DNA from 2 places in the Bradyrhizobium sp. Ken01 genome. Region 1 is predicted to be linked to the other one. Evidence: predicted binding sites of a transcription regulator. Region 1 holds the regulator's gene; the other holds the start of a gene.

Region 1 (7,306 bases):
AACGCTCGCTTATGACGCGGTTGCCCTGGTCGCCGCGCTGGCGCGCACGCAAGGCACCACGCGCTTCTCGTCCGACGTGCTCACCAATCCTTCCGGATTCGCCGGCATCGACGGCCTGTTCCGCTTCCGCGCCGACGGCACCAACGAGCGGGGCCTCGCGGTGATGAAGGTCACGACCGGCGGCGGCGTTGCGGTCGCGGGTTCGCCGAAGAGCTTTGGAGCGTAGCTGTTTCCTCGACGTCGTCCTGGCTTTCGCCAGAACGACGATGGAGAGACCTTACGCCGCGAGATCGGCGACCACCGCGTCCAGCACCGGAAAACCGCTGCTGGTCACGCGCAGGCGTCCGGTTGCATCCACGGTGATCGCGCCTTCTTCGCGCAGCAGCGTGATGCGCTTGGGATCGAGCGAGCGGCCTGACAGCGCGCGGTAGCGCTCGGGGTCGATGCCCTCGGCAAGGCGCAACCCCATCAGCAGAAATTCGTCGGCGCGCTCTTCGCTGTTGAGGAGATCGTCAGTGACGACGCCGTGCCCGTTGGTCTCGACCCGCATCACCCAGGCTTCGGGACGCTTCTCGGTAGCGGTCGCGTGCCTAATGCCGTCGATGTCGAGCCGGCCATGGGCACCGGGGCCGATGCCGGCATATTCCTCGCCGCGCCAGTAGACCAGATTGTGCCGGCACTCGGCGCCCCGCCGCGCGTGATTTGAAATCTCGTAGGCGGGCAGGCCGAGCTTGTCGCAGGTTTCCTGCGTGACGTCGTAGAGCGCGCGTGCGATCGCTTCATCCGGCGTCTTCAGCTTGCCGGCCTGATGCAGGCCGAAGAACGGCGTGCCTTCTTCGATCGTCAACTGATAGAGCGACAGATGCTCGGCTGCCTCGTCGATCGCGAGACGCAATTCATCGGCCCACATCGCCGGCGTCTGGTCGGGACGGGCGTAGATCAGGTCGAACGAATAACGATCGAACGAGCGGCGCGCGATGGCGACCGCGTCGAGGGCCTCGCGCGCGCTGTGCATGCGGCCCAGCGCCTTCAGCGAGGCATCGTCGAGCGCCTGCACGCCGAGCGAGACGCGGTTGACGCCGGCGGCGCGATAGCCGGCGAAGCGCGTGGCTTCGACGCTGGTTGGGTTTGCCTCCAGCGTGACTTCAACGTCTTTCGCCACGGTCCAGTGCTTGCCGATGGCATCGAGCACAGCGCCGACGGTCGCAGGCTGCATCAGGGATGGCGTGCCGCCGCCGAGAAAGATCGAGGTGACTTCGCGGCCGGGCGAACGTTGCGCGGTCGTTTCGATCTCACGCGCGAATGCTGACGCAAAACGCGCCTCGTCGATCGCGGCGTGGCGGACATGGCTGTTGAAGTCGCAATAGGGGCACTTCGACAGGCAGAACGGCCAGTGCACGTAGACGCCGAAGGCTTCGGATTCTTGTTTTGACGCGTTTTCCTGGCGCGAACCGGTATCCACTTCGCTCGAAAACGCTCTAGCGCGGCTCAAGGCAGATCTCCGCCAGTTTCACGAAGGCGCGGGCACGATGCGACAGGCCGAGACCGAGCGGCGGCAGGCCGTGCTTCTCGATGCTCTCCATCTCGCCGAAGGTGCGGCTGTGGCCGTCGGGCAAAAACATCGGGTCGTAGCCGAAGCCGGCGGTGCCGCGCGGCGGCCACACCAGCGTGCCGTCGACGCGCGCCTCGACCTCTTCGAGATGATGGTCGGGCCATGCAACGCAGAGCGCGGAAACGAAATGCGCCTTGCGCTTGGCGGGCGTGGTCGCGCCGCGCTCCTGCAGCAGACGCTCGATCTGCGCCATCGCCGCGGCAAAATCCTTGTTCGGCCCGGCCCAGCGCGCCGAGTAGATGCCGGGCGCCCCGTCGAGCGCGTCGACCACGATGCCGGAATCATCGGCGAAGGACGGCAGCTTGGTCGCCTGCGCTGCCGCAACCGCCTTGATCGCGGCATTGCTGCGGAAATCGTTTCCGGTTTCTTCCGGCTCGGCAAGGCCGAGCTCGCCGGCCGACACGGCATCGATGCCGTAAGGCGCGAGCAGCTCCTTCATCTCGGCGAGCTTGCCGGGATTATGGGTCGCGATGACCAGCTTTCCGGTGATTCGGCGATGCATCGGCCTATTGACTACGCTACCGCCAGTTTCTGCAAGTCCACCAGACGCGCCACGCCCTTGCGCGCCAGCGCCATCAACGCCAGGAACTCGGCTTCGGTGAACGGCTCGCGTTCCGCGGTGCCCTGGACCTCGATGATGCGGCCATCGCCCGTCATGACGAAATTGGCGTCGGTATCGGCTTCGGAGTCCTCGGCATAGTCGAGGTCGAGCACGGGCGCGCCCTTGTAGATGCCGCAGGAGATCGCGGCGACGTTGTCGCGCAACACATTGGCTTTGACCATGTTGCGCGCCTTCATCCAGCTGACGCAATCGGCGAGCGCGACCCAGGCACCGGTGATCGAGGCCGTGCGAGTGCCGCCGTCGGCCTGGAGCACGTCGCAATCGACCGTGATCTGGCGCTCGCCGAGCGCTTCGAGATTGATGATGGTGCGAAGCGAGCGGCCGATCAGGCGCTGAATTTCGACGGTGCGGCCGCTCTGTTTTCCGGCGGAGGCCTCGCGGCGGGTGCGTTCCGAGGTCGCGCGCGGCAGCATGCCGTATTCGGCGGTGACCCAGCCGCGGCCCTGGCCCTTCAGCCATGGCGGCAGGCGGTCTTCCAGCGTGGCGGTGACCAGCACATGGGTGTCGCCGAACTTCACCAGGCACGAGCCTTCCGCATATTTGACCACGCCACGCTCCAGCGTCACGGGGCGCAATTCGTCGGACGCACGGCGGCTTGGCCGCATGGGAAATCCTCCAAAACTCTCGGAAAAGGGCTGTTGGCGGTGCTTGTAGGGGGGGTGAGGGTGGGCGGCAAGGGGGAAGATCGAGCCTTATTCACCCCCGATTTTCAATCCGCGAACGCCACGCTTGTCAGAAGCCCCGGGGATAGACAAATTACCTGTATCTGAGAGGAGTTAAGGTCTGTGGCCCATCACGATCCGATCCATCTGATCGCGCCGCGCGCGGGCCTCGCCCAGCTCAACGAGCGTTCCCGCGACATCTTTCGTCAAATCGTCGAAAGCTACCTCGCGACTGGGGAGCCGGTGGGCTCGCGCAACATTTCGCGCCTGATCGCCATGCCGCTGTCGCCCGCCTCGGTCCGCAACGTCATGGCCGATCTGGAACAGCTCGGCCTGATCTACGCCCCGCACACCTCCGCCGGCCGGCTGCCGACGGAACTCGGCCTGCGGTTCTTCGTCGATGCCCTGATGCAGGTCGGCGACCTCAACGACGGTGAACGGCAGGCGATCCAGAGCCAGTTGACCTCCGTGGGCCACGCGCAATCGGTGGAGGCCGCGCTCGAGGAGGCATTGACGCGGCTCTCCGGCCTGACCCGCGCCGCCGCCGTCGTGCTGACGCCGAAATCCAATGCGCGGCTGAAACATATCGAATTCGTCCGCCTGGAACCGGAAAAGGCATTGGTGATCCTGGTCGGCGAGGACGGGCAGGTCGAAAACCGCGTGCTGACGCTGCCGCCGGGGGTTCCATCCTCGGCGTTGACCGAAGCCGGCAACTTCCTCAATGCCCGTATCCGGGGCCGGACCCTGGCGGAGGCGCGGCTGGAGCTCGAAACCGCGCTCGGAGAGGCGCGCACCGAGCTCGATCAGCTGACGCACAAGGTGATCTCGGCCGGCATCGCCAGCTGGTCCGGCGGCGAGAACGAGGACCGCCAGCTCATCGTCCGCGGCCACGCCAATCTGCTCGAGGATTTGCATGCGCTGGAGGATCTCGAGCGCGTTCGCCTGCTGTTCGACGATCTCGAGACCAAGCGCGGCGTGATCGACCTGCTCGGGCGGGCCGAGACCGCGGAAGGCGTGCGGATCTTCATAGGCAGTGAGAACAAGCTGTTCTCGCTGTCGGGCTCGTCCACCATCATCTCGCCCTATCGGGACGCTGCCGGCCATATCGTCGGCGTTTTGGGCGTGATCGGGCCGACGCGGCTGAATTATGCCCGCGTGATCCCGACCGTGGACTACGCTGCCCGCATCGTCAGCCGGCTCCTGGGGGGCTGACCGGCGTCTCCCCCGATCACGGGCGCTTGATTTTCGGCGCCCGAAGCACGATATGCGGGCCAGAAACCCCCTGAGACGAATGCGAAAAGAGAGCCGATGACCGATCGAGACCGGCAACCCGAAGACACGAGTGCTGCGGCCGGCGAGCCCGTGGTGTCAAAACCCTACATCATGCCCGACGATCCAGAGCCCGGCTCGGTCGAGCTCCTGCAGAAGGAAGTCGCCGAGGCGCGCGACCGCATGCTGCGGACGCTGGCCGAGATGGAGAATCTGCGCAAGCGCACCGCCAAGGAGGTCGCGGACTCCAAGCTCTACGGCGTCACGGGCTTTGCCCGCGACGTGCTCGACATCGCCGACAACCTCCAGCGCGCGCTCGATGCCGTTCCGGCCGAAGCCCGTGCGGCGGCCGATGCAGGCCTCGCCTCGCTGATCGAGGGCGTCGAGCTGACGGAGCGCTCGCTGCTCAGCGCGCTGGAAAAACATGGCGTGAAGAAATTCGACCCCTTGGGCCAGAAGTTCGATCCGAACTTCCAGCAGGCGATGTTCGAGGTGCCCGATGCGTCGGTGCCCGCGGGCACCGTCGTGCAGGTCATGCAGGCCGGCTACACCATCGGCGAGCGCGTGCTGCGTCCCGCCTTGGTCGGTGTCGCCAAGGGCGGCGCCAAGGCCGCGCCCGCCAACAGCAACGAGCCGAACGGCGCGGCCAACTAACCGATCCTCATGGTGAGGAGGCGCGTCAGCGCCGTCTCGAACCATGCAGGCCCGGCCGTCGCAGCGAGGCCTTCATCCTTCGAGACGCGCGCGAAGAAGCGCGCTCCTCAGGATGAGGGATTGGCTGCTCTCGGCGTTGCCTACGCGCTCGCCGCGATATCCGCGGACTGAATCCGCTTCACGCCGGCCTTGGCCATATCGGCCCAGGCTTTTGCGAGCGAACCCTGATTGTCGATGCCGCGGCAGGCGTCTTCCACCACATAGACCTCGAAGCCCGCCTTGCGCGCGTCGAGCGCGGTCCAGGCGACGCAAAAATCCGTCGCCAGCCCGACTACGAAGACGCGCTTGATCTTGCGCGCCTTCAGATAGCCGGCAAGGCCGGTCGAGGTCTTGCCGTCGGCTTCGAGGAAGGCCGAATAGCTGTCGACATCCTTGTGAAAACCCTTGCGGATGATGAGCTCGGCGTGCGGGATCGCAAGGTCTTTCGACAGCGCGGCGCCGTCAGTGCCCTGCACGCAATGGTCGGGCCACAGCACCTGCTTGCCGTAGGGAAGATCGACGGTTTCGAACGGCTTCTTGCCGGCGTGGACTGACGCAAAGGAAACATGGCCTTGCGTGTGCCAGTCCTGCGTCATCACCACGTTCGAAAACGCTTTCGAGATCTTGTTGATGACGGGCACCACCTGCTCGCCTTCCTTCACGGCAAGGCTGCCGCCGGGCAGGAAGCAGTTCTGCACGTCGATCACGAGCAGCGCGGATGCATCGTCCGGCTTGATCGATGCCGCTGCCAGAATCGCGGTTGGCGCGAGCGCCACGAGCGCGCTCGTCCCGAGCGCCGCCAAGACTTGTCGCCGATCCAGCATCATTCGCCTCCCTCCAGGATGAACTCAACGGAAGGGGAGCCTAGTTCCGTTCGTATACGAACAGAAGCCCGAAAATGCAGCCGGCTTTGGTGAGTGGTTGGGCTGCTGACCGGATATATTCGCCGGGACGACGAGTGTCGGGCTAGCCCTTCGGCTGGATGCCGTCGCGGACCGCGCGGAAGCGGGTGAAGGCGGCCGGCCATTGCTCGCGCGGGGCGCTGGCGATGATGCGCAGCGAGGCGCCGCCGCTGCTGAAGCGGATCCACTGCACCACGGTCACCGGCGTCTTGTCCTTGCCGCTGACGCCGTCGATCCGGGTCTCGAAACCCTGCTGGCCGCTGATGCGGATCGGCTCGGACATGGTGACGCGCGACTCCCGCACGCCGGGGATCTGGAGCGCCGCCTCCTGGGCGAAGCGGGCGCGGTCGTCGGCGGCTTGCGGGGTGGCGCCAATCACGCCGAGGATGATGAACGGCTTCGATTCATAGCCGGAGCTCTCGTCGCCGTCGGCCAGGATGATGCTCGAGCCCGGCGCCAGCGTGCGAACGTCCTTGAAGTCGGCGAGATCGGTGATCTTGAACGGCATCAGCGCGATCTGCTCTTCGGCCGAGACCTGCTTGCGGGTGACGACGCTCGCGAACATCTGCCGCACCGCCTCGTCGGTGTAGATCTTGGTCGCATTCTCCGGAATCTGCACCGCGACATAGCCGGAGAAGCCGGCGCCCGGCACGATCATCGAATAGCGCCGCACCGGCGTCTCGCCGGCCTTGCCGCTCTCGGTGGTGAAATAGGCAAGGCCCGCGGGCGTCTCGATCTTGTCCTGCTTGACGCCGTTGGATCCGGCCGGATTGGAGTTGAAGGCGCTCACGACCTCGCCATAGGCCGCCGGCGGCAGCTCTGTGATCAGCACCTTGACGCCGCCGTCCTCGCTCTCGAAGCCGGGAAAGGTCTTGGCCGTGCTGAGGCCGACCAATGGCACCATGCCGAGGCGCAAGCCAGGTGGGAAAACGGCGTCGGCAGCCAGAGCCGGGAGCGCAGAGGCGACGAGGAGGGCGAGCGCGGCGAGGGGGCGGATCAGCTTCATGGGCACTCTGATTGGTTCACATTGAGGCCGTTCGATGGTGGCCGGCCGGCCGCTTTGTCGCGCGAGGCAGCCCGAGGACGAGCCCGGCTGGCTGCCCGCCTTTTAGCGGTTTTGGTCTGGCCGCAACAGAGCGGGGCGGAATGCGGTAGCGCATGCCGGCCGATCGCGGGACCTGTTAATATTTCCTCACCCGCAAGGGCGGTTCAGCCCGGATATGTTCTTCCAAAACCCAATGTTTTCACGGCCGAAACTTGCGTTCGGTCCTTGCAGGCACCTCCCCCCCTCCTATATGACCCCCAACCATCGCAATATCGCGAATGTTTGATCTTAGGGGGTTTCGGTTCGGGTGCCTTCTGGGCCCAGCCAGCCTGCCGCAAAAACAAGGATATAGGACCATGGGAAAGGTCATCGGGATCGACCTCGGCACCACGAATTCGTGCGTCGCCGTAATGGATGGCAAGAACGCCAAAGTCATCGAGAATTCCGAAGGCATGCGCACGACGCCTTCGATCGTCGCCGTGACGGACGACGGTGAGCGCC
Region 2 (7,306 bases), on a different contig from region 1:
TGCGCGGCAGGCAGCGACAATGTCTGCGCGATCCTTGCACGCGGCTTGGCGAGCGAGGCGTCGTCCTTGTACCAGAAGGTCGGAAACAAAAACGCCTTGTGGATCTCGGCTCCGACGAAGCTGAGCCATTCCTGGAGCCGATACCGGTCGGGATCTCCGAACGCGGGTGCAAGGCCTGCCTCAGGCTTCAGATCGGCGATGTATTGCAGCACCGCGGCGCATTCGGTCAGCCGTTCGCCATTCTCCAGCACCAGGACCGGCACCGCGCCCTTCGGCGAAACGCCGAAGAAATCGCTGCCGTCGTCCACGACCTGCTTGGTCTGGAGATGGACCGGATGATAGCGCGCGTCGAGGCCCGCTTCCATCAGCGCGATGCGGCTCGCAAGCGAGCAGGCCATCGGGGAGAAATAGAGTTGCAGCATCGCCCACGCTCCTTCAGGTCAGCGCCTCGGTTTGCGCGATGATCGCAAACCGGTCCGACAATTCGGCCAGGGCGACCTCGTGAATGGTCCTTGCCGAGAGCGCTCCGCCGCGGCCGTCGGGAAGATCGCGTGTGGCACAGGCATCGGCTGCGATCGTCGTGCGCAGGCCGAGGTCGAGCGCGGCGCGGGCGCTCGAGCTGATGCACATATGGGTCATGAAACCGGCCAGCACGATGTTCGTGCGTCCGGTTGCGGCCAGCCGAACCTGCAGGTCGGTGCCGGCAAAAGCGTTCGGCAGCGCCTTTTCGATCACGGCTTCGCCGGCGAGCGGCGCCACGTTCCTGACGATCGCGCCGCGCGCGGCCTCGCGGTCGAACAGGCTGCCGGCACGTCCCTTGTGCGCGATATGGAAGATCGCCGCGCCGCTCGCCCTCGCGCGGGCGAGCAGGCGCGCGGCGGCGGCGATCGCGGGCTCCGCATCCGGCAAGGCGAGCGGGCCGGCGCAATATTCGTTCTGGATGTCGATCAGGACGAGGCAGCAATCGGCGAGCCTGGCCGGAGTGAGATCGGCGCCGGACAATTCAAGCAGGGTTTTTGGGGCGGTCATGCGGGTCGGGCCTTCCTGGGGAATATCGGATGGCGCCACACTAGCGCGGCGGCGGCCTGCCAATGTGCAGGACTATTGCAGCATATGGCTGCAAATTTGCAGGAGCCCGCCGTACCTGCTAGGCTCATCGCCATGAACTGGGACGATCTGCGCATCATCGCCGCGGTGAGGGACGAGGGCACCTATGCCGGCGCCAGCGCCCGGCTGCGCATCGACGAGACCACGGTCGGCCGCAGGCTCGCGCGCATCCAGCGCGATCTCGGCGTGCCGCTGTTCGATGCGGTGGACGGCCAGCGCCGGCCGACGCGGAGTTGCGAGGCGGTGCTGGCGCATGTCGAGGCGATGGCCGCACATGCCGCCGAGATCGGTCGCGTCGGCGAGAGTCTGGCAGGCCCGGTGGGACGTCTGCGTATCGCCTCCACCAACACGGTCGCCGAGGAGGTTCTGTCGCCGCGCGCGAGCGACTTCCTGCGCGCCAATCCCGGCCTGACGCTGCAATTCCTCACCTCGAGCGAGAACGTCAAGTTCTCGCGCTGGGAAGCCGATCTCGCGATCCGGCTGCGCAAGCCCGACAAGGGCGACTTCGCGATCTCCAGGCTCGGTGACATCCGCCTGTATTATTTCGAGCCTGTGACGACCGAGGGTGAGCCGGTGCTGTGCGCCTATCCGGACCAACTCGGTGCCATTCCCGAGATGCAATTCCTGCGCACGAAGAAGGCCCGCGCGCGTTGCGTCACTGACAACGTTCGCGTCATCCATAACCTGATCCGGGCGCATCAGGCCGCCGGCGTGCTGCCGGAGCAGGTCTGCGCGGACTTGCTCGGCGATCGCCGCCTGCGCGCCACACTGCTGCCTGGGCGCCGCGACGTCTGGCTGCTGGTGCAGAACCATCTCAAGCGGGATCCGGCGACGCGGCTCACCATCGAATGGATCCGCCGCTGCTTCAGCGATCTCGCGCGCGGCTGATTGCGGCGTGAACGCGATCCGTGCGCGGCGCGACCAAGTTATGGGATTGCGCGCCCGCGAAGGTTGCGTAATCTCGCAGCGACGACGGGCTTGATCAGGGCAGGCGCATGACCACTCTTCAGGAAACCATCCACCCGCAGGCCAAGGTGCGGGAATGGAAGGCGATCGTCATCCTGATCCTTCTGATCCCGGTGCTGTGGTCACCGCCGTTCCTGTTTCGCATCTTCCTGTTCCAGCCGTTCAACATCCCGTCCGGCTCGATGACACCGACGCTGGTCGTCGGCGACTACGTCTTCGCCGCAAAATATGCCTATGGCTATGGCCGCTATTCGCTTCCTTTCGCGCCGTCATGGATCTCCGGGCGTGTCCGGGCCACTGAGCCGGAGCATGGCGACATCGTCGTGTTCCGGACGCCAAAGGACACCTCGGTCGACTACGTCAAGCGCGTGGTCGGGCTGCCCGGTGATCGCATCCAGATGCGGCAGGGCCAACTTATCCTCAACGACCGCCCGGTGACGCGCGTTGCCCTGAAGGCGGTGGTTGCCGGCTCCACCTGCGGCGCGGATGACGGCGCGAAGGCCAAGCGCTGGCGCGAGACGCTGCCGAACGGCGCCTCCTACATCACGCAAGACTGCGTCGACAACGGCTACTACGACAACACCGACGTCTACACTGTGCCGCCGGGCCATTTCTTCGTGCTCGGTGATAACCGAGACAACTCGAGCGACAGCCGCGTGATGTCGTCGATCGGATTCGTGCCGATGGACAATCTGGTCGGCAAGGTGACGCGGATATTCTGGTCGCTCGACCAGGAGGGCGAGCCGCATATGGAGCGGCTGGGGAAGGTGTGGTGAGTCCCACCGTCATTCCTAGGGCGGTGTGCGGCGCCGGCATGAATTGAGTTCGCAGCCTGGATGGAGCGCAGCGCAATCCAGGAGAACTGCTCGCGCCGGACACGGTGCCCCGGATTTCGCTTCCGCTCCATCCGGGCTACGGGCTGTGATCGTGGGACGGCCGAAGCGATCCTCCAAAAACAAAAACCCCGGCATCGCTGCCGGGGTTTCGCATTTTGTCGTTTGCCGGAATGGCTGGATCAGAAGTCCATGCCGCCCATGCCGCCGCCCGGGGGCATCGCCGGACCGGCGCCGCCCTTCTTGGGCAGCTCGGCGACCATGGCTTCCGTGGTGATCAAGAGAGCCGCAACCGAGGCTGCGTTCTGGATCGCGGTACGGACCACCTTGGTCGGGTCGATGATGCCCTTCTTGACGAGGTCGACATATTCGCCGGTCTGCGAATCGAAGCCGTAGGCGTACGACTTGTTCTCGAGGACCTTGCCGACGATCACGGAGCCGTCTTCACCGGCGTTGATCGCGATCTGGCGAGCGGGCGCGGAGAGCGCCTTGCGCACGATCTCGACGCCGGTCTTCTGGTCGTCGTTCTTGGTGCGCAGGCCCTTGAGCTGCTCGGAGGCACGGAGCAGGGCGACGCCGCCGCCCGGGACGATGCCTTCTTCCACAGCCGCGCGGGTCGCATGCATCGCGTCATCAACGCGATCCTTGCGCTCCTTCACCTCGACTTCGGTCGCGCCGCCGACGCGGATCACCGCGACGCCGCCAGCGAGCTTGGCAAGACGCTCCTGGAGCTTCTCACGGTCGTAGTCCGAGGTGGTCTCCTCGATCTGCGCCTTGATCTGCGCCACGCGCGCTTCGATGTCGGCCTTCTTGCCGGCGCCGTTGACGATCGTGGTGTTCTCCTTGTCGATCATCACCTTCTTGGCGCGACCGAGCATGTTGAGCGTGACGTTCTCGAGCTTGATGCCGAGATCTTCCGAGATCGCCTGGCCGCCGGTCAGGATCGCGATGTCCTGCAGCATGGCCTTGCGGCGATCGCCGAAGCCCGGAGCCTTGACGGCCGCGACCTTCAGGCCGCCACGGAGACGGTTCACGACCAGGGTCGCAAGCGCTTCGCCTTCGACGTCCTCGGCGACGATGACCAGCGGCTTGCCGGTCTGCACCACGGCCTCGAGCAGCGGCAGCAGCTCGTTCAGCGAGGAGAGCTTCTTCTCGTTGATCAGGATGTAGGCGTCGTCCATCTCAACGCGCATCTTGTCGGCGTTGGTGACGAAGTAGGGCGAGATGTAGCCGCGGTCGAACTGCATGCCCTCGACGACGTCGAGCTCGGTCTCGAGCGACTTGGCTTCCTCGACGGTGATGACACCCTCGTTGCCGACCTTCTTCATGGCGTCGGCGAGGAACTTGCCGATCTCCGCGTCACCGTTGGCCGAGATGGTGCCGACCTGGGCAATCTCGTCATTCGAGGTGACCTTCTTGGAGTTCTTGACGAGGTCCGCAACGACGGCTTCGACCGCGAGGTCGATACCGCGCTTCAGATCCATCGGGTTCATGCCGGCGGCAACCGACTTGGCGCCTTCGCGCACGATCGCCTGGGCCAGCACGGTGGCGGTGGTGGTGCCGTCGCCGGCCGCGTCAGCGGACTTGGAAGCGACTTCGCGCACCATCTGCGCGCCCATGTTCTCGAACTTGTCCTCGAGCTCGATCTCCTTGGCGACGGTGACGCCGTCCTTGGTGATGCGGGGAGCGCCGAACGACTTGTCGAGCACGACGTTGCGGCCCTTCGGACCGAGCGTGACCTTCACCGCGTTGGCGAGGATGTCGACGCCGCGAAGCATCTTGTCGCGCGCATCGACGGAGAATTTGACTTCTTTAGCTGCCATCTGGATTTTTTCCTTAGGTGTTTAACTGGATGAGAGAGGGGCTCTTAGGCCGCCTTCTTCTTGGAAGCGGGGACGTCGAGGACGCCCATGATGTCGCTTTCCTTCATGATCAGCAGGTCGACGTTGTCGATCTTGACCTCGGTGCCGGACCACTTGCCGAACAGCACGCGGTCGCCGACCTTCAGGTCGATCGGGATCAGCTTGCCAGCTTCGTCGCGGCCACCCGGGCCGACGGCGACGATCTCGCCCTGCGAGGGCTTTTCCTTCGCCGTGTCGGGAATGATGATGCCGCCAGCGGTCTTCTCTTCTGCGTCGATGCGCTTGACCACGACGCGGTCGTGAAGCGGACGGAAATTCATGCAGTTCTCCTAAGCTTTTGCACGAGTTGGGAATTTTGGATTGTTAGCAGTCTGTGCCGGCGAGTGCTAGCACAGGCACAGCTGAGATAAGGCAGGATTTTGGCGGGAGCAAGGGCTTGTAGCAGAAAAATAGCACTCGGAGGCGCCGCCTGCCAAAATCTCTTTCCATCGTTAATCGCCGCCAGCGCCCGTATTAGCACGGAGCCGCATCTGCTGCTAACGCATTGAATTTCAACAGCTTGTTAAACTTTTGGGCTTGAGATGGATTGTCAGTTTGCGTCACATTTCACTCATGTGAGCGCATCTCCACCGGGTGGCTCGTAGGGCGCGTACCGGAAAGCCATCCCTTGAATATGCGCTCCTGCAAAGGAGGTTGGCATGGTCTCGCGAGTTGGGGTTGTTTCCGACGACTTCCGGAAACAGGTGCTGGGTTACGGGCTGACGACGGCCGAAATTCTCTACCGGATGCCGGATCATCGCTCGCTGCTCCAGACCTATGTCTGGCAGAACTACGACATGTTTCCGAAATTTCCCGCGCTGACGGATTTCCTGGCGTTCTGGCAGAAGAAGCTCGACGGTCCGCTATTCTCGGTCACGGTCGCGCATTCCAAGCTGATCAAGCCGGCCGAGCTGCGCGCGGTGGACGGCGTGTTCCGGCTGCATTGAAGGCGAGCGCGGTGCTGTAGGGTGGGTTAGCGTCAGCGTAACCCTGCATGCTGCAACGGTTGCGGAAAGAAGTGGGTACGTTAGCGCTAACCCACCCTGCGATTTCGCATTCTGTGCTAGCCTCTCCCCATAACGACAGGGGAGACCGCCCATGGCCAAGAAAGCAAAATCGCGTAGCGCATCGCAGGCGGCGGTGAAGAAGCGAAGCGGGGCCAAACCCGCCGCACGGTCCTCGGCGCGCAAGGCGGTGAAGGTGAAAGCCCCCACGACAACGGCAAAGTCATCCGTCAAGAAACCGGCGCGTCCCAAGCAGCGCATCGCCATCAGCCATCACCGCGAGGAAGACTTCAAGGCCGACGGCCTGCGCACCTACGCGAAGTATCGCGATCTCGGCATCGCCGCCGCGAGCCACGGGCTCGCGCAGGCGCACGTGATCCGGCTGCAAGGCCCCTGCAATCCGGACGAGGTGTCGAAGCTGCACTTCCACGACGTCGAATTCCAGATGGTCTACGTGCTCAAGGGCTGGGTGAAGACCTATATGGACGGAGAGGGCGAGACGCTGATGAAACAAGGCAGCGCCTGGACCCAGCCGCCGAAGATCAAGCACATGATCCTGGACTATTCGGACGACGTCGAGCTGCTGGAGGTGATCCTGCCGGCGGAGTTCAGGACCGTGGAGTTGAAGGCGTAGGCGAAGCGGAGATCAGCCGCCGTCGTTGCAATAGCGTTTCCACATCGCGCGATAGGCATCGTCCACCGCTCGCGCGTATGAGACGGGGTTGCCGGCGGCGGCAGCCCTGATCTGTCCGGGCAGTTCGCCGCGCAACTTATCGAGCTCGCCGATCTGCGACCCACGGCTCGCTGCGATTTCGACATAGGCCTCATCGCTATCCGCGACCCAGTCCGGCAGGCCCAGCGCGGTGAGGATGGAGCCGGCAGCACGGCTCGGCAGGCTGTGACCGAGCTTCGCCACCACCGGCACGCCCATCTGCAATGCTTCCCACGTGCTGACGCCGCCATTCTGGGGGAATGGGTCGAGGCCAATATCGACGCGATTGAACGCTGCCAGATGTTCGTCTCGTGACGTGGCTCCGAGCAGATCGACGCGTTCGGCCGGTAAACGGCAAGCGGCAAACCGCGCCAGCAGATTGTCGCGGACCAGCTGAGCATCCAGCGCAGTATCCTTGATCAGCAGTCGCGATCCCGGCACCCGCTCGAGAATCCTGGACCAGACTTCCACCGCCTCGTTCGAAATCTTGCTGATGCGGTTGAAGACACCGAATGTGATGAAGCCGTTCGCAATCGCCGGCGTCGGCGCCCGCGCAATCCCGGCCGGCAGCGGCGCCAGCGTCACAAAGCACGGCAGGTCAACGATGGTCTCCGCAAACAGATGTCGAACCGCGACAGGAATCGCGACGGGGTCGGAGAATAGATAATCGATCGTTGGCAGCCCGGTGCCGGTACCATGGCCCCAGCCATGCGCTTGAACAGGTGCAGGCTTGCGCGCAAACACGCCGAGGCGGTTTCCGCTGGTATGGCCGGACAGATCGAT

What was found. Region 1 encodes HrcA, which represses chaperone genes, less so after heat shock. Its sites were predicted from a motif close to GTTAGCACTCNCNNNNNGNGAGTGCTAAC; they were not measured.
Region 2: a site for HrcA is predicted at 5,131-5,159, ahead of AC0L3S_RS15370 (co-chaperone GroES). Genes of this name have one in related genera too.

Annotation. Positions count from the first base shown of each region.
Region 1 is NZ_JBVVPC010000048.1:20,992-28,297, reverse strand. Features, by position in the region: gene AC0L3S_RS32105 (penicillin-binding protein activator) at 1-226, shown strand, start outside; gene hemW (radical SAM family heme chaperone HemW) at 278-1,462, opposite strand; gene rdgB (RdgB/HAM1 family non-canonical purine NTP pyrophosphatase) at 1,479-2,114, opposite strand; gene rph (ribonuclease PH) at 2,126-2,839, opposite strand; gene hrcA (heat-inducible transcriptional repressor HrcA) at 3,020-4,108, shown strand; gene grpE (nucleotide exchange factor GrpE) at 4,205-4,819, shown strand; gene pncA (bifunctional nicotinamidase/pyrazinamidase) at 4,960-5,682, opposite strand; gene AC0L3S_RS32070 (hypothetical protein) at 5,825-6,766, opposite strand; gene dnaK (molecular chaperone DnaK) at 7,162-7,306, shown strand, end outside.
Region 2 is NZ_JBVVPC010000013.1:84,528-91,833, forward strand. Features, by position in the region: gene AC0L3S_RS15345 (glutathione binding-like protein) at 1-422, opposite strand, end outside; gene AC0L3S_RS15350 (cysteine hydrolase family protein) at 436-1,029, opposite strand; gene AC0L3S_RS15355 (LysR family transcriptional regulator) at 1,162-1,995, shown strand; gene lepB (signal peptidase I) at 2,103-2,849, shown strand; gene groL (chaperonin GroEL) at 3,089-4,729, opposite strand; gene AC0L3S_RS15370 (co-chaperone GroES) at 4,774-5,088, opposite strand; gene AC0L3S_RS15375 (usg protein) at 5,467-5,754, shown strand; gene AC0L3S_RS15380 (cupin domain-containing protein) at 5,906-6,445, shown strand; gene AC0L3S_RS15385 (O-linked N-acetylglucosamine transferase, SPINDLY family protein) at 6,458-7,306, opposite strand, start outside.